3 regions of the Clostridium celatum genome follow, and region 1 is predicted to be linked to each of the others. Evidence: riboswitches for the same ligand, from Rfam matches in the RefSeq annotation. Region 1 holds a riboswitch; each other region holds the start of a gene.
The links. A riboswitch is a leader RNA that binds a small molecule or an ion and turns the genes downstream of it on or off. The one in region 1 is predicted to bind lysine.
Positions count from the first base shown of each region.

Region 2: another riboswitch for lysine. It lies ahead of LPC13_RS06140 (Na+/H+ antiporter NhaC family protein); the one in region 1 lies ahead of LPC13_RS15455 (aspartate-semialdehyde dehydrogenase).
Region 3: another riboswitch for lysine. It lies ahead of LPC13_RS11270 (APC family permease); the one in region 1 lies ahead of LPC13_RS15455 (aspartate-semialdehyde dehydrogenase).

Region 1 covers NZ_JAJKGM010000055.1:50-6,425, reverse strand. The annotation lists gene LPC13_RS15475 (DUF6873 family GME fold protein) at 1-404, shown strand, start outside; gene hslO (Hsp33 family molecular chaperone HslO) at 618-1,502, opposite strand; gene LPC13_RS15465 (class I SAM-dependent DNA methyltransferase) at 1,506-2,258, opposite strand; gene LPC13_RS15460 (small, acid-soluble spore protein, alpha/beta type) at 2,378-2,629, opposite strand; lysine riboswitch at 2,805-2,977, shown strand; gene LPC13_RS15455 (aspartate-semialdehyde dehydrogenase) at 3,074-4,063, shown strand; gene dapA (4-hydroxy-tetrahydrodipicolinate synthase) at 4,082-4,957, shown strand; gene dapB (4-hydroxy-tetrahydrodipicolinate reductase) at 4,969-5,721, shown strand; gene LPC13_RS15440 (hypothetical protein) at 6,140-6,304, shown strand.
Region 2 covers NZ_JAJKGM010000009.1:69,106-75,481, reverse strand. The annotation lists gene LPC13_RS06145 (FUSC family protein) at 22-519, shown strand; gene LPC13_RS06140 (Na+/H+ antiporter NhaC family protein) at 656-2,401, opposite strand; lysine riboswitch at 2,528-2,703, opposite strand; gene LPC13_RS06135 (aminopeptidase P family protein) at 2,792-4,045, opposite strand; gene LPC13_RS06130 (ACT domain-containing protein) at 4,067-4,501, opposite strand; gene LPC13_RS06125 (spore maturation protein) at 4,867-5,391, opposite strand; gene LPC13_RS06120 (nucleoside recognition domain-containing protein) at 5,403-5,978, opposite strand; gene LPC13_RS06115 (hypothetical protein) at 6,099-6,284, shown strand.
Region 3 covers NZ_JAJKGM010000026.1:19,744-26,119, reverse strand. The annotation lists gene LPC13_RS11280 (AI-2E family transporter) at 1-1,111, opposite strand, end outside; gene LPC13_RS11275 (SGNH/GDSL hydrolase family protein) at 1,207-1,890, opposite strand; gene LPC13_RS11270 (APC family permease) at 2,031-3,350, opposite strand; lysine riboswitch at 3,427-3,601, opposite strand; gene LPC13_RS11265 (hypothetical protein) at 3,893-5,404, shown strand; gene LPC13_RS11260 (radical SAM/SPASM domain-containing protein) at 5,613-6,376, opposite strand, start outside.

The DNA of each region.
Region 1 (6,376 bases):
ATTATCTTGTCCACAATTTAAAATTTACCGATGAGATTATATTAAATCATTCAAGGGATAAAAAATTAATAAATATAAAACAAGGTTATAGCAAATGTTCTATACTTCCTATTAGAGAAAATGTAATTATAACTAATGATAATGGTATATATAAGACTTTATTATCTGAGGATTTTGAAATTTTATATTTACCTTTTGGCGATATAATTTTACCAGGCTTAAACTATGGATTTATAGGTGGTGTAGGTGGAATGATCAACGATAATACTATGGCCTTCTTTGGTTCATTAGAGCACTACTCCTTTGGTGAAGAAATTAAAAAATTTCTTTACAAGTATGATGTAAAACCTATTTATCTAAATGATGGAAAGCTAGTAGATAGAGGAAGTTTATTTGTTTTATAACCTCTTATATAATACGTTCTGCGACTTTGATTGTTGATTAAGTATTTAAGCTTTATGTGCTTTTTATGATAAAAATTATAAACTTTTTTATTACATTTTTTTATTTTATATTCTCTATTAATTCATCAAACTTTTATTTAATTTTAACTTATACACCTATATAATAATAAAAAGGAAGTTTTTTTATTAAAACTTCCTTTTTATTATTATAATTTATTTGTTCATTTGGCTTAACATTTCACCAATTTCCTCAGATGTAAAAACATAAGTCTTATTGCAGAAATGGCATTTTAACTCTTCATTTTTTCCTTCTTCATATATTTCTTTTAAATCTTTTTCCCCAATAGATATTAAAGCCTTTTCTACCTTTTCTCTTGAACAATTACAGCTAAATTCTGGTTTCATTTCTTCTAATATTTTAAGATCCATATCTCCAAAGATATAATCTAAGATATCATCCATTGTTTTCCCTTCATTCAACATTGTTGTTAAAGATGGTATTTCTTCCAATCTATATGTTATGATATCTGCTAAAAACTCATCTGCACCTGGTAACATTTGAATTATAAATCCACCTGCAACTTTTATTGAATAATCAGTATCTACTAAAACTCCAAGTGATACTGCTGATGGAGTTTGTTCTGAAACTGTAAAATAATAAGCTAAATCTTCTGCTACTTCTCCTGAATGTATTGGAACTTGACCTACATATGGATCCTTCAGTCCTAGATCTTTTATAACCATTAAGTTACCATTTTTACCTATATATCCACCAACATCAAGTTTACCATTTGCATTAAGTGGTAAATCACCATATGGATTTCCTATATATCCTTTTACCTTTGCACCTTCATAAGCTGTAACTACTACACCTTCAGCATCTCCGCCACCATTTATTCTTAAAGTCATAACTTCATTTTCAGACTTTAATGTTGCTCCAAGTAGCGCTCCTGCAGTTAACATTCTTCCTAGTGCAGCTGCTGCAACCGGTGTACATTCATGTATAGATCTAGCTGTATCTACTAACTCTGTTGTTGTCCCAGCTATTATTCTTACCATTCCATCCTTAGCCACTGCTCTAATAATTTTATCGCTCATTAATTAATCCTCCATTAACATTTTCTTTTTTACTACATATACAATTCTTTCACTATTTGCTTGTACATCATTTTTTGTATAACCTTCAAATTTATTTATAACTTCTAAATTTGCTTCATTTAAATAGTGTTCTATTTCTTGCTCTTTGTATGCTCTTTCAAAGTGTTCCTCTTCAAATCTTTCATAAAGATCCCCATATTTAACAAAGAAAGTTAAGAACATAGATAATATCTCTTCTTCAAAGGAATTTTCCCATGTATAGAAAACTTCTTCTTCACTATATGTATAGATATTATTACCTAAAATTTCTGATAACTTATAATATGAATTTATATCAAAAATAAATAATCCATTATCTTTTAAATGCTCATGTACTCCACAAAAATAATTTTTTAATCCCTCTACATCTGTTATATAATTTGTAGAATCTAAAACAGAGGTAATTAAATCAAATTTTTTATTTAAACTTAAACTAGTCATATCCTGACAAATTATTTTGCCTCTTATTTTATTGCTTTTTAATTTATCAAAAGCTTCATTTAACATATCTTCTGACAAATCTACACCATATATATTTTTAAAATGCTTTGCTATTCTTACAGTAACATTTCCTGTACCACAAGCAATATCAAGATAATCTTCAAAATTTACATTATTTAAATTACAAATTTCTAATATTCGCTCTACCATACTATCATAATTAATATCTTCGTTTATTAATTCATCATAAATTTTAGCAAATTCTCCATAAGCCATGATATCCCCCCTTACAGTATTTTTAATTCAAATTTAATTAACTATTCTACACAAAATAACATCGATATATAAATTTCTAACATTTATATTACTATGTAATTGAGACTTTAGTCAATCCATTATTTTCTTCCTAGAATTTGATCATTTGTAGGAAGCTTTAATTCTTTTTTTCTACGTGTCATTATTCCTCCTATTCGTCCTGTTTCTTCTGCTGTTAACCCACCCCATCCATACTCATCAACTTTATCTCTTAATCCTAATTCTTCAGCTATTTCATATTTAATTTTCTCTCTAAGCAATTCTTGTTCATTTAATTGTTTATTTGTTTTAATTTTTGATTTTATTATTTTCTTTAGTGGTGTTTTACTCATTATATTTCCCCCTATAAATTTTATATTTAATATTTTCTCCTATAAATATCTATTTATTCATCATATTATTTGTTTCAAAGCACTAAATATTTCATATAATAAATCAGATACGTTTTTTCTATTTTTTACCTTGATAATTTAATGCATAAAAGGTATAATTTAGATAATTAAATAATATTTAGATAGAGGTGCGGTACTTAAGAGTACTACTAAGGATTTAAGCATGTTAAATTAGTATGAAAGGATTTATCGCCGAAGCATATAACAAAAGCTTTAATGTTATATAGCTGGAAGTATGTATAATATGCATATTTCTGTCACATTATTATGTGATGAGCTATCATTTAAGGAAATTTTTATTAAGTTAAATTATACCTTGAGTGCTATGCTCAAGGTATTTTTTTATATAAAAGTATTAAATTTAACAAAGGGGGTTGCTATACAATGTATAATATAGCAATAGTTGGGGCTACAGGAAATGTAGGTAGAAAATTTTTAGAAATATTAGAAGAAAGAAACTTTCCTATTGAAAATCTTTATCTTTTTGCATCAAAAAGATCTCATGGTTCATATTTACCTTTTAAAGGACAAGATTATTTAGTTGAAGAAACATGTGAAGATAATATAAAAAATAAAAAAATCGATTTTGCTTTATTTTCCGCTGGTGGAGATACAAGTTTAAAATATGCTCCTATCTTTGCATCTTATGGTGCTATTGTAATTGATAACTCTAGTGCCTGGAGAATGAATAAAGAAGTGCCACTGGTTGTTCCTGAAGTAAATCCTGAAGATTTAAAATTGCATAAAGGAATAATAGCTAATCCAAATTGCTCAACAATTCAAGCTATGGTACCACTTAAAGTTCTAATTGACAATTATGGAATTAAAAGAATAGTATATTCAACTTATCAAGCAGTTTCTGGTGCTGGTATGCAAGGTATAAAAGATTTAGAAGATGGTTTAAAAGGTATTTCACCAAAAAAATTTCCTTATCCAATAGCAGGTAACTGTCTTCCTCATATTGATGTCTTCTTAGATAATGGTTATACCAAAGAAGAAATGAAAATGATTGAAGAAACAAGAAAAATACTTCATTCACCTAATTTAAAAATAACAGCAACTACTGTAAGAGTACCTGTTTTAAATAGTCATAGTGAAAGTATAAATGTTGAACTTGAAAAATCCTTTAATATTGAAGATATTATAACACTTTTTGAAGAAACTAAGGGGTTAACTGTATATGATAATACTAAAGAATTAAAATATCCTACGGCACTTGATGTAAATGGAAAAGATGATGTCTATGTAGGAAGAATAAGACGTGATTTTAGTGTTGATAATGGTTTAAACCTTTGGGTTGTCGCTGATAACATAAGAAAAGGTGCTGCACTAAATGCAGTTCAAATTGCTGAATATCTAATTAATAACAAATAATTTTTAGGAGGATATATTATGTCTATTTTTACAGGTTCTGGTGTAGCTATAATTACACCATTTACTAAAAGTGGTGTAGATTTTGATAAATTAAAAGAATTATTAGAATGGCATATTAAAGAAGGTACAGATGCAATAGTAATTTGTGGGACTACTGGTGAAGCTACTACAATGACAGAAAGTGAAAAAAAAGAAACTATTAAATTTACTGTAGATGTAGTTAATAAAAGAATTCCTGTAATCGCTGGTACTGGTGGCAATAATACACTATCAGCTATTACAATGAGTAAGTATGCTGAATCTGTTGGTGTTGATGGTTTATTATTAATAACTCCTTATTATAATAAAACCAATGACGAAGGATTATTTATGCATTTTAAGGAAGTAAATGATGTTGTTAATACTCCTATTATTCTATATAACGTTCCAAGTAGAACTAATATGAATATTACGCCAAACATGCTATTAAAATTAAGTAAATTAAAAAATGTCATTGCAATTAAAGAAGCTAGTGGAAACTTTAGTCAAATTGCTAAAATGAAATCTATTTGTCCGGATATAGATATATATTCAGGTAATGATGATCAAATTGTTCCTTTATTATCACTTGGAGGTATTGGTGTAATTTCTGTAGCTGCTAATATAATTCCTAAAGTAATTCATGATATGGTGTCTTCATATTTAAATGGAGATACTGAAAAAGCAACTACTTTACAATTAAATTATCTTCAACTAATAAATGATTTATTTATAGAAACAAATCCTATTCCTATTAAAACAGCTCTTAATATAATAGGGAAAGATGTAGGAAATTTGAGATTACCATTATATAAAATGAATGATTCTAATAAAGAAATATTAATAAACACATTAAAAAAATATAATTTGATATAAGGGAGTTAGTTATGGTTAAAATACTTTTAAGCGGTTGTTGTGGAAAAATGGGTACTGTGATAAGAAATGTTATAAATGAATTTCCAAATTTAAAAATAGAAGCAGGTATAGATAAATTTCCTAAAGAAATAGGAATTCCTGTTTTTAAAAACCCATTAGATGTAGATATTGAATATGATGTTTTACTAGATTTTTCTCGTTCTGATGCATTATACGATTTAATAGAATTAACAAAGTTAACCCAAAAACCTATTGTGTTATGTTCTACTGGATATACTGATAAAGATTTGAATTATATAAAAGATGCTAGTACTACTCTTCCTATATTTAAATCTGCTAATATGTCTCTAGGTGTTAATCTTATTAATTCTTTGCTAAAAAAAATTACTCCTTTATTGTATGGTAATTATGATATAGAAATAATAGAAAAACATCATAATCAAAAAGTAGATGCTCCTAGTGGTACCGCCTTATTATTAGCAGATAGTATCCGTGATTCTATTAAAGAAGAAACTAATTATATAAATGGACGTCATGGACAAAAGAAAAGAGAAAAAAATGAAATTGGAATTCATGCTATAAGAGGTGGATCAATTGTAGGTGATCATGATGTCATATTTGCTGGTACTGGTGAAGTAATAGAATTATCTCATAAAGCTATATCAAGAGATGTTTTTGCAATTGGATCATTAAAAGCTTGTGAATATATGTCTAATATTACTACTGCTGGCCTATATAATATGGAAGATGTATTAGGGCTTTAAGCATTGATCCCTTAAAATTAGAATATCTAAATTTAAAAGTGAGATTGTATAAATATATAATCTCACTTTTATTTTAATAAGCAGTTATAATTTAAAAGAATATATCTAAAAAAATAAATTTATTATTAAATTTAACTTTTATTTAATTTATTTATATCTTTATAATAGCATTATTAATAATTTAATAATAAAATGCTAAAAATACGCACTCTGAACATATGTTCTTAACATTTCTTTATAAGCTTATTCCATACTTTTTATTTATATTTTTAATTTTTTTTAGCTTCTCTCCTAAATAATTATATACTTTATTGTTCATATTATTGGCTATACAATATAAACATATTTAATTTTGGATAAATCCATACAAGATTGTACATACTATATTTTGAATAGTCATATATTAGGAGGTAAATCTATGCCAAAAGACAGTCAACCAGATAATAAACAAGCTAGAATGGAAAAGTGTAATTATCAAACACCAATAACTGAAGAGGGACATAATCATAATCCTAATGCTAAACATAAATCAGTTAAACCACAAGGTGTTTCAAGTGAACATTATAATCCAGCAGGAAATTAAATAGAAGGACTATATCTTTTGATATAGTCCTTCTATTTAATTTACAGACTGCTGACAAAGTGTCAGTAGTCT
Region 2 (6,376 bases), on a different contig from region 1:
GTAAAGAATAGGAGTGATATCGTGAATTCTTTTAAACTTCCCAAAATAGGACTTAGAACTATAAAATCAGGAATAGCAGTATTTTTATGTTTATTGCTTTTACCAGAAGAACCGTTTTTTTCATGTATGACTGCTGTAATTTGTTTACAAGATACAGTTTATAATTCTATTCATATGGGAATAAATCGTGGAGCTGGAACAATTTTAGGTGCTGCATTCGGTTTAATTTTTCTATTTATATTTAGATCATTAGAAGGTCATATTTCTAATGAATTAATAGCAAAACCAATAATTTACATTATCATTGCATTAGGTGTAATACTTATGATTTATTTATGTAATATTTTCAAAAGACCTGGTGCAATAAATATTACTTGTATAGCATTTTTAGGAGTAACTACAGCTCATGCTTATAGTGATCCTTTATTTTATGCTACAAATAGAATTATAGAAACTTTATTTGGAATAGTCATTTCAATATTAGTAAATAAACTTATAACACCCCCACCACATAAATAATTAGTAATTAATAAAAAACTAATTAGTATTTCTAACTGAAAAAGGTTGTGCTTTTGCACAACCTTTTTTTATAGCCCTTTTTATTTATTTTTCTTATTGCTTCAGCGTTATTCAACCTTTTAACGAATACTTAATTTTAATTTACATTAAGTACATTATCTTCTACAGGCGTAGCTTCCTCAACCTTTTTACCGAATATTTGCACCCCTACAAAAACTGCTAATATTGCTACTGGTAATACTATATATATTGGTAATCCAAATCCAGCTGGAATATATCCAAATAATATTGTAATTACTGCTACAAATAAAGAATACCAAATTTGAGTTTTAACATGCTCAATATGGTTGCATCCTGCACCCATTGATGAAAGTATTGTTGTATCTGATATTGGCGAGCAGTGATCTCCAAATATTGCTCCAGTTAATACCGCACTTGTACTAACAATTACAAATGACATTTCTGGATTTATTGAATATGCTAATGGCACTGCAAGTGGCATTAAAATCCCCATTGTTCCATATGCAGTTCCTGTTGCAAATGATATTACTGCACCTAATATAAATATTAAACTTGGTAGTAAAAAATATGGAATTGATCCTGATAATAAAGTTACTAAGTATTTAGCTGTACCTAATTCTTTTATAACTGAACTTAATGACCAAGCTAATATAAGAATTACTCCTGTAATTAATAATCCCTTCATACCATCAACCCAAACTTCAATAGCCTCACCAATTGTAAATATCTTTTTACAAACTGCCATTATTATAGCAACTATACTGGCAAGTAATGCTGATTGGAATAATGCCACTGATGCATCTGATGCGCTAAATGCCTGCTTTATAGCTTCAAAGGATGCTGGTGAATTAGTCATTAAATTAATAAGTTCAACATCTTCTCCACCCATTATTGCTGTATATCCACTATAGTAAAATGCTGCGATTGCCGCTACTATTAGAACTCCTATTGGAATTATTGCATTCCATATGCTTAATTGCACCCCTTCTTTAGGTTGCATTTCATCTTCTCCTTGAAGATTATCTACTGCAACTTCAGCTCCAATTTTTTGTCCATTTCTAGCTGCCATCTCGGCTTTTCTCATTGGTCCAAATTCTTTTAATAAAACTGCTGTTATAACTATAAATGCTAATATTAATATGTTATAAAATCTATATGGAATTGTTTGAAGAAATACTCCAAAAGCATCTGCTTGTACACCAATTCCTGTGAAAGCATCATTAATTAAACCAACTTCTAACCCTATCCAAGTAGAAATTATTGCAAGCCCTGCAATTGGAGCTGCTGTAGCATCTATAATAAATGCTAATCTTTCTCTAGAAATTTTCATTTTATCTGCAACTGGTCTCATTATTGGTCCAACAATTAACGCATTTGCATAATCATCAAAGAATACACATATTCCCATAAGCCAAGTAATTAATTGAGTACCTTTTGCTGTTTTAGCTCTTTTAGCTAAAGCTTCTGCTATAGCTTTTGCTCCTCCCATCTTAGCAACAAGATTTATAACACCACCAATTACTAAAACTTGAAGTATAATACCTGCATTCCAAGGATCAGCCAAAGAGTTTAATGCCCTATCTATAAAATCTAAAAATGATTGTATCAATGCACTAAAGACATTAAATCCTGTTAAATTTAATAAAAATCCTCCTGATAAGATACCTATAAACAACGAAACTACAACGTTTTTCGTTATAAATGCCAATACTATTGCAACTATTGGTGGTATTAATGTTAATAATCCAAACTTTTCTGAGTTCACCGTAGCTGAATCTATTTCAGCTGCAAATGCAAGTGTAGTTGATAAAACAAACACTAGCATGGTAAGTAGTAATACTCTGTAACTTCTTTTTTTCATTTTTATTCCCCCTTATTTCTATTTAAAAGCGAATAACAAGGGTACCCCAAACTAACCCAATAAAAAAGACCTTGAGTTAACACTCAAGGTCTTGATATACACTAAAAAAGTATAAAAATACAAGTCTCAAATGATAGCTCACCACAAAATATTTTGTGACAGTAGTACATATATTTTATGCACTCCCAGCTATACAACCTTAAAGCATCGGTTGTACGCTTCGGCGATAATTCCTTTCATATTGAATCATAGTGCTTTCCTCATCAATAATACTATTAATTAATCGCGCCTCTACCCTAATTTATTCACTTTTGTTACTTATTGATTAAATTATACAGTTTATTCTATTGTTTTTCAATACCATTTTATAACTTTTTTTCTTTTTTATTCTTAAAATTCTTTATTCATAAACTTTTCAATGTCTTCAACAGATTTTATTATATCCTTAGATAAGTTTATATTACCATCCTCTGTAACTAATATATCATCCTCAATTCTAATTCCAATACACTCTTCTTCTATATAAATTCCTGGTTCTACAGTAAACACTACTCCTGGAACAAAAGTTATATTTCTATGAGGTGTTTCAATATCGTGAGTATCCATTCCAAGACTATGACCTATACTATGATAATAATATTTTCTTACATCCTTTTTATCTTCAATAAGTCCTAACTTAATACATTCTTCAGCTATTAGTTCTGTTGCTTTATCATTAATTTCTTTGTATTTAACACCTGGCTTTATTAAGCTAATAATTTCTTCATTTACTCTTAAAACTGCATTATAAACTTCTTTTTGTCTTTCTGTAAACTTACCATTAACCGGGAATGTTCTCGAAATATCTGCATTATAGCAATTATATTGTGCACCTAAATCGAAAAGAATTAAATCATCATTCTTAAGTTCAGTATTATTATCTACATAATGAAGTATTGTTGCATTTTTTCCAGCTGCCGCAATAGTTGTAAATGCTAAATCATTTACCCCTTTAGTTTTGCAATTAAAATCAAAATATGCTTCTAACTCATATTCCTTTATTCCTGCTTTAGCCTCTTTCATTAATAATTCAATACCACTTTTAGTTATTTCAATAGCTTTTTTTATATTTTCAACTTCTTTTTCTGATTTAACTAATCTACATTCACCAATAATGCTATAAATATTATTAACTCTTACCTGAGGATATTTACTTACTACTTTTTGTGCGTATTTATGAGATATTGTATCGTCACTATTTGCACTAAGTCTATCTAAATCTAAATATAAATTTATCTCTTCCTTCATTGTTAAAAGCCTATGTATTTCATTTTCGAATTGGCTTTTAAACTTTACTTCCTCAACTTCAGCAAGTGAAATCGCCTCATCCTTACGTATACTTTTACCAACCCACTTTTCTAGTTCTTCATCAATATCTTTAATAAAAAGACATGAATTCTTAACTCCTTTTAATTTCGACATGACTAAAACATGTTCTTCTTCTTTTATTCCTGTTAAATAATAAAAATTTCTATTTGGTGTAAATGGATAGCTCTCATCTCCAGTCTTTTTAGGTGCCTTTCCTGCAAATAAAACAACTATTGAATTATCCTTTATTTTTTCTAATACATTTTCTCTGTTAATCTTATACATATTTTTATCCATAGCCCTATCTCCTCTTAAAATTTATTCTGCTGCTAATAATTTTACACTTCTTACATTTGGTAACGAATTTAATCTTGCTGCTAATTGGCTTATACTTTTTTCCATATGTGAAATATCAATAGTTACTGTAACATTTGCACATAAGTTTATTGGAATATCTTGATTTATTGTTAGTATATTACCTTTATAGAAAGCTATACAGTCCAATACTTTAGATAAGGTTCCTGATTTATGTGACATCAAAACTATTAATGTTACCTTTTTTGACTTCATTTCTTCTGCCATTGGAAAAATATCATCTTTATATTTATAATACGTACTTCTACTTATCCCTACAGTCCTAATAGCCTCACTAACATCTTTAGATTTTCCAAGCGAAATAATTTCCTTCACTTCTATTACCTTTTTAAATATCTCTGGTAATGATTTTTCATTTACAATATAAAACTTCTCCATCCCCATAATCATTCTCCATTCGATTCTTTTAGTAATATTATACAACCAAAATTTACACCTTACCAATAAAAATTTACATATTACTCTTTTAATGTAAATAGAGTTGTATTACGAATAACCGTGATGTCAAAAAATTTTATATATTACCTTGAGAAATTATTATAATTTTACTGTACCATAAAATCTTGATTAGATTTTATAGAACAAAATATTAGCTTACATATTTTATTCTATAATAGTTAAAAAGTTAATTAAAAAAGTAATGATATAACTGAAAAGAATACATATGATAAACCTTAGAATTTAATTCTTAGTGAAATCATATCAATTTTGGGAATGTCACATCATCACTTTTTCGTTTAACTTTAAAGTATCATTATTTTTACCATTAGGATTGCCATAATTATTGCTGTCATATCTGCCATTACTGCTGCCCATACTGTATGCCTCGTTTTTTTAATTTTAACTGCACCAAAGTATACTGTTACAGTATAAAATATTGTTTCCGTTGTTCCCATTATTACAGATGAAATTAATCCTATTGCTGTATCTGGCCCATAATTTTTTAATATATCTGTAAATATCCCCATAGCTCCACTACCAGAAAGTGGTTTTATTAAAACTAAAGGAACAACTTCTTTAGGTAGGTCTATCAATTTACAAATAGGTGAAATTGCATTGTTTAACATATCTAAAAGCTTAGCCTCTCTAAAAATATGCACAGCTATAATCATAGCTAAAAGATACGGAAAAATATTAACACATACTTTTAATCCATCTTTTGCTCCTTCTATAAACCAATCATATACTTTTCTACCTTTTATCATTCCATAAGTAATAATAATTAAAACAATTATAGGAATAATACTTTTGGTCAAATATGCAAACATTTCCTTTCCTCCTAAAAATATCTTTGAAGTATTTTACAACATATTACTCCTACTATTGCCGCTACACCAGTTGAAATTATAGCAGGAAGAATTATAATTCCTGGATTTGTAGATCCTGCTGCTGCTCTTATTGATATAACCGTTGAAGGAACTAACTGTATACATGCCGCATTTAAAACTAAAAATAATGCCATATCATTTGATGCTCTACCTTTTTCATTATTTAATCTATCCATTTCCTCCATTGCCTTAATTCCAAAAGGAGTTGCAGCATTTCCAAGTCCCATCATATTAGCTGTAATATTCATAACAATCGATCCTAATGCCTTTTCATCTTTAGCAGCTTCCTTAAAGATTAGTTTTAATATCGGTTTCATTAATTTTGCTAATTTTTCTGTAAATCCGCTTTTTTCAGCTACCTTCATCACTCCACACCAAAAGCACATAAGTCCAACAAGACTAATTATAAAAGTAACAGTTGAATCAATAGATGTAAGTATGGATTGAGAAATCGCCTCTCCATTTCCAGTAAAAATACCAACTACTAGTCCTAAAAACACCATTATAAACCATATGTAATTAATCATATAATCTCTCCCCACTATTTTTTTACTTTACAATATATGCCTTGCAACACGTATTTATTAGTGTTACCATAAATATAGTACTATTTAGTTTTTACTACCTATGTGAAGGGAGACTCACCAATGAAAGAATCAAACTTAAAGTTAGCACAAAAAGATATTGATGAAGCATTAAAAGCTGTAGAAGATATGGAAAACTGTATCAATGATGGTAGCCATGAAAATTACATATTAAAAGAAAAGTTTATGACTTTATCTGAAAAAGTTCAAAAATTAGAGAACTTACTTAAAACAGAAGGAATACTATAAAATGTATACAAAAAAGAGGATAGTTAACTATCCTCTTATTTTTTAATTTTTACCAATCTAGCAATCATTCACTCTATTTGATAACCTTAACA
Region 3 (6,376 bases), on a different contig from region 1:
CTATTAACTCTTTTATTATTGAATAGAATATTGCAAATAACGGAACACCTATAACCATTCCAGCAAAGCCCATAAATTTAGTTGCAACAAGTAGTGAGAATAATATCCAAAATGCTGATATTCCAATAGAATCTCCAAGAATCTTAGGTCCTATTATATTACCATCTATTTGTTGTATAACTACTATTATTAAAATGAACCATAAAGCTTGTATTGGAGAAACAAATAAAATTATAATAGCTGCAGGAATTCCTCCGATAAATGGTCCAAAGAAAGGAATTATATTAGTAACACCAACAATTACAGAAATAAGTAATATATATGGCATTTTAAATATAGTTAATATTACAAATGTTAATATTCCTATTATAAATGAGTCTAATATCTTACCACCTAAAAATCTACTAAATGTTCTATTACTTTGAGTAGCAAGTCTTAATATAAATTTTGCCTTACTTTCAGAGAATATTGCACATGTAATTTTTCTTCCTAAAGCCATAAATTTTTCTTTATCTATTAAAATATATATTGAAACTATTATTCCTATTATTATATTTAAAATACTTGAAGTTATAGTAACAACTAAATTTCCTATTACAGGAACCATATTAGTTACTATTGTTATAATATAACTTACCATTTCATCAAACTTATTTGATAAAAGATTTAAATACTCAGGTTGCAAATTTAAATTTTGCATAAGATCGTTAACAAAGTTGCTTGCATCATTAACATATTGAGGTATATTATTTGCAAGACCTACTATACTTTCTACTAATTGTGGTAAAACAAATTGTATGAATAGGTATGTTATTATTCCTGCTGTAATATATGTAAATACTAATGCTATACCTCTTTTTGCCTTTTCTTTAACATTTTTAAAATATTCATGAGATAAAACCTTCTCCTCATAAAATTTCAAAATAAAATTTAAAATATACGCTAATGTGCCACCTATAATAAATGGTTGCAATGTTCCTATCATGCTACTTATGCTTGCTTTTATTTCACTTATTTGTGACATACCTAAATACAGCAGTATACTTGCACAAATAACAAAAAATGCATAAATTGCTATAGTAGCATATCTATTATTCCAATCTATTTTCATTTTTCTCCTCCATTTACTTTATATTTTTCAAAATATAGTTCATAAACTAATATTTCTTATTTTATCATATTTTTATAACTCTATTTGTTAAAATTTCAAAAATAATTTCTAATTATATTCTTAAATATTAATTTGTGGATAGTATCTGTTGGATGTAACCCATCTCCATTTTCTAAATTCATTAATTCTTCTATAGTTTGTCCTCTATTTTTTAAATACATATTAATGTACTCATAATTATCTATGCACTTTATTCCTTTATATTTACTTACTTCTCTAATAACATTTACAACTTCATTCATTTTATATAAACGATTATCATAATTGTCATCTTGGGCTGTAACTGGATTTGGTGTCATTAATATTATTTTTTTATCTTTTTCTAATAGATTTTCAACAATGCTTATTAGATTGCTATGTAATATTTTCATTCCATTGTTTACCTTTCTATCATTAGCTCCAATCATTAAAATTATTATATTGTCATTTATATCATATAACTTATTTAAATTATCTTTTACTTGACTAGAATTTATTCCACTACATCCATTGTTTATTACTTTACTATATTTAAATCTTTCATTAATATATTTTTTAAAAAGTGATGCCCAGCATTTTTCTCCTAATTGTCTTTTGTAGCAAATACCATCTATATTTATAATTACTTCTCCATTCCTATTATCATCTAAACTCCCTGCTCCTGCTGTAATACTATCTCCTATTAACCTTATAACTATATTATTTTCCATATCTCCCCTTTTTATATCATCATAAAACATAATTTAATTCTTCTCCTACTTTTTATATTTCCATATATTTCTCTTGTATTATAGTATATCTTAATAATTTTTAATATAAAAAAATGGCAAATAACATTAATTATGTTATTTGCCATTTTTACCTATAAATTTATTTTATATTAATCTATCTTATTTTTATGATGATTATATATATATACTGGAATTCCTATTAACATTAATATAAAGCCCCACATTACAGTTTCTGCTCCTGAACCGTATATAGTCCATATTAAATATATAAATGCTAATAGTGGTAATATTGATTTTTTAATAAATAACTTAAAGTTAAATTCTTTTTCTTCTTTAAATGTAAGCATTATTTCTGCAGAAACACTTAAAAGATAAACTGGTAAATATGATAACGTTGCAAGGATAGTTATAAATGTAAATGCATCTACCATCCCTTTTTGGAAATTCATAATCAATAAAATATTAACTAATATAGAACCAAATATTAATGAATTTACAGGAGTGCCTGTTTTTTCACTAATCTTTCCAAAAAACTTAGGGAATACTCCATCTTCACCTGCTGCATAAGCAACTCTAGCTGTTGATAAAAGCCATCCTACTACTGTTCCTAAAATACAAATAACTACTGCAATTGTTAATATCTTTCCAATATTACTTCCTAAAGCATTAGTAAGTATATCAGTAAGTGGTGCTGTACTTTGAGCTAGTGAAACATTATCCATTGCCCCCATACTTGCTATACTTATTGCTAAGTATATAATAGCCGCAATAATCAATCCGTAAATTGTGCTTTTTCTTACATTCTTTTCGGGATCTTTAAGTTCTCCAGCTGTAACTGTTGCACTTTCAAGTCCTATAAATGCCCATAAAGTTGATGTGGCTGCAAGTGGAACTGTACTTAATCCCTTTCCTTCTGGATACATAGGAAATATATTTGCTGAATCAAAATTTAAAAATGCGACTATAACAAATAATGCAAAAAATACTATTTTAAATACTGTTGTAAAAGCCTGAATTTTACCTGCTTTCTTTACTCCTGCTACATTTATAAATGTAAATATCCATAAAATTGAACTTGAGAATATTATTGATACTATTGGATTATTTAGTTGTGGAAATACTGCTGATGCATAACTTGTAACTGCAACTATTATTGCTGCATTTCCAATCCATGAACCATTCCAATAAAGCCACGCACTTAAAAATCCTGCAAAATCCCCAAATGCCTCTTTAGTGTAACAATACGCTCCACCTGTTGATGGATATTTAGTACCCATATTTGCAAATGATATTGCAATAAAAATTGAACCTATTGTAGTTAAAATCCATGCTATTATTGTAGCTCCTGGTCCTGACACTTGAGCAAGTGTTGATGGTAGCATAAATACACCAGAACCAATCATGTTACCGCAAACAAGCATAGTAGCCATGAAAAGGCTAATTTCTCGTTTTAAACTTTTGTTTTCCATTTTTTCCTCCTTAGTTTGGGGTAAAAAAATAAGCCCAAAAGGCTAATCTTTGAGCTTGTACTTACACATAAACAAACACAAAGATAGCTCTCCACAATTATTATTGTGACAGTTTTGCATATATTTTATGCAACCCCAGCATATAGATTTAAAGCATCCTCTATATACTTCGGCAATACTACCTTTTATATTAATTCATCGTGCTTAACTCCATAATATTACTCTTTAATATTGCAACCTCTATCTTTACCCGAATATTTAATTACACTATCAAGTTAAATTTATAATTATTAAAATTTATACTTAATTTCTGTGTTTTTATACATAAATATTCTAACAAATTTTTCTTTAAAGTCAACAATTATAGTAGCTTTTAATATAAATACTTTTTAACATAATATCTAAATAATCTATTTTCATCTACAAAATATCTTATTTTTACTATTATATTTAACATATTGTAACTCCTTAACATATCATACATATAATATATCATAAGTCAACATCCTTTATATATTAAATAACAAAGGAGGAGCCTTTTGATGTATAACTTTAAAAATACTACTCTTACTAATGGTTTTGACAGAAGCAATTTAAATAATGCACAACAAAATAATTATGCATGGTCTATAAGTGAGTTAGACAAATATATTTATATTGGTACTGGACGTAATATCCCATATAATATTTTAAAATCAATTAACTCTTCTATAATTCCTCCTAACTCTATTACTCCTAATCCAGTAGATAATTTACCGGAAATCTGGAGATATCGTAAAAATTGCTCTTTACCTTTGGAAAAAGTATATACTGCCCCTGACTTTACCAATATATCTGGCTTTAGATATATGATTACTCACAAGCCTTTTAATAGAGACACTTTTCTTTATGCAGCTAGTTATGGCGGACCTAATGTTATAGTATTTAAATCTACCAATGGTGTAAACTGGTTTCCATTAACTGATACAGTTCTTAAAGGTACTTCTTCAAGAGCTATGTTAACCCATCTTGGCAAGCTTTATATAGCTACTATTGATGAGGCTAATCCAAGCCCTTATCCTCAACTTTATAGAAGTGTTGATCCTCAATATTATTCATGGGAACCTGTTATAGATAATACAGCACCTAATTTTAATCCTTCTTTAAATCCTTCTGGCTCAATTAGTAATATGGCTATATTCAATAATAAAATTTATGTTGCTACTAGTAGCTCTGACGGTGCTGCTGTTTGGAGAACAAATGGTCCTGAACCAAAATTAAATGACTGGACATTAATAGTAGATAAAGGATTTGGAGATGCAGCTAACAAGTATATCTTAAGTATTGGTGTTTATAAAAATTATCTTTATGTAAGTGGAACTAAACAATTACCACTTGCTTGGTTAATTCCACTTGGTTGTGATATTATAAGAATTTCAAAAACTGATAGATGGGATTTAGTTGTCGGTGGTCCAGCTTTGATTCCTTCTATACCAACAAAAGGTGTTAGAAATAAAAGCTTATCTGGATTATACTCTGGATTTAATAATCCATTTAATGTGTATGCATGGCAAATAAAGCAATATAATGATAAATTATTAATTTCAACCTTTGATGATTCTATAAACATGGAGGTTATTTTAGATACTCTTCTCTACAATAAAATAGAAATTCAAAATTTAATTGGCAAGCTTGCAACTAATACTATTATAAAAATATATAAAAATATTGTTGAATTATTAAATGAATCAAAATATCCATTCGGATTTGATCTTTATGAGTCAACTGATGGTATACACTTTACTCCAGTGTTATTAAACGGATTCTGTAATAAATATAATTATGGAGGTCGTTTATTATATGTAAATTCATCAAATGATCTTTATATCGGAACAGCTAATCCATTCCAAGGTTGTGAAGTTTGGAAGGCTAAGTATGAAGCATGTAGTAATCACTGTCATTCATATCATCATAATTATAGCTATCTTTTTTATATTAGAAAGGAACTAGCTGAAAATTATAACCTTCTAAAAACTTATATGCCAACTATCTTAAAATTTATTAGTAAAAATTAATATTATGACTATGCTGAATTACTAAATTTTATATTAATATATCCTTGTAAAATTATAGTTTTATATTCATCTTAAATATTATTATGTAGAAACATTAAATTTTATTTAGACTAAATCAAAATATTTATAAACTCCTAATTTTGAAATAAGTTTTCGGAATCTATTATTCTTAATTTTGATTTAGCCTCTTTTTCATTATTAATAATTTTTATTTTTTAAATCTAGTTGCATAACCACACTTCTTACATAATTCTTCAACAGCTCTTCTTCTTGAAAAACCATCATAAATATCTCTTGCCCTTTTATCTTCTACTATATCTTTCAGCGACTTTTCAAAAATATTGCCTAAATTTATATTTCCCTCGCTATCTAAACAACATGGAACTACTGTTCCATCTACTAATATTCCAATTTGATTTCTAAGACCATGGCAAAATACTTCTTCTCCTAGACTATCTATTTGAATATCTGGCCATTCAAACTTTTCTGCCATATTTAAATAAACCTTATCTTTTAGTTTAATTCTATTAGTCTCCTGTAATTTTTCACCTATTGAAAAATCTAACTCTAAGTTTTCTTCTAGCATTTTTAGAATATCACTATTAAGGCCATTGGCTCCTTTTAAATCATTGTTATCCATATTCCACAATCTTATGGCACAAATTATATCACTATTAGATCTAGCTTTTGTAATAAAATCTGTAACATTATTTATATAATCCTCAAGCTCAACAGTTTTTTCATTAGCTTCAAAACTATGAAGCGAAATATTAATTTGTCTTAATGCTTTTGAATTTATAAGCTTATCCTCTACTTTTTTTAATAATGTTCCATTTGTAGTTAAATTCACTTTTAAATGATTTTTATAACTTTCCTCTAAAAAATAATCTATATTTTCATTAAGTAAGGGCTCTCCCATTAAGTGAAAATATATGTGATCTGTAAATGGTTTTACTTCCTTTAAAATATGTA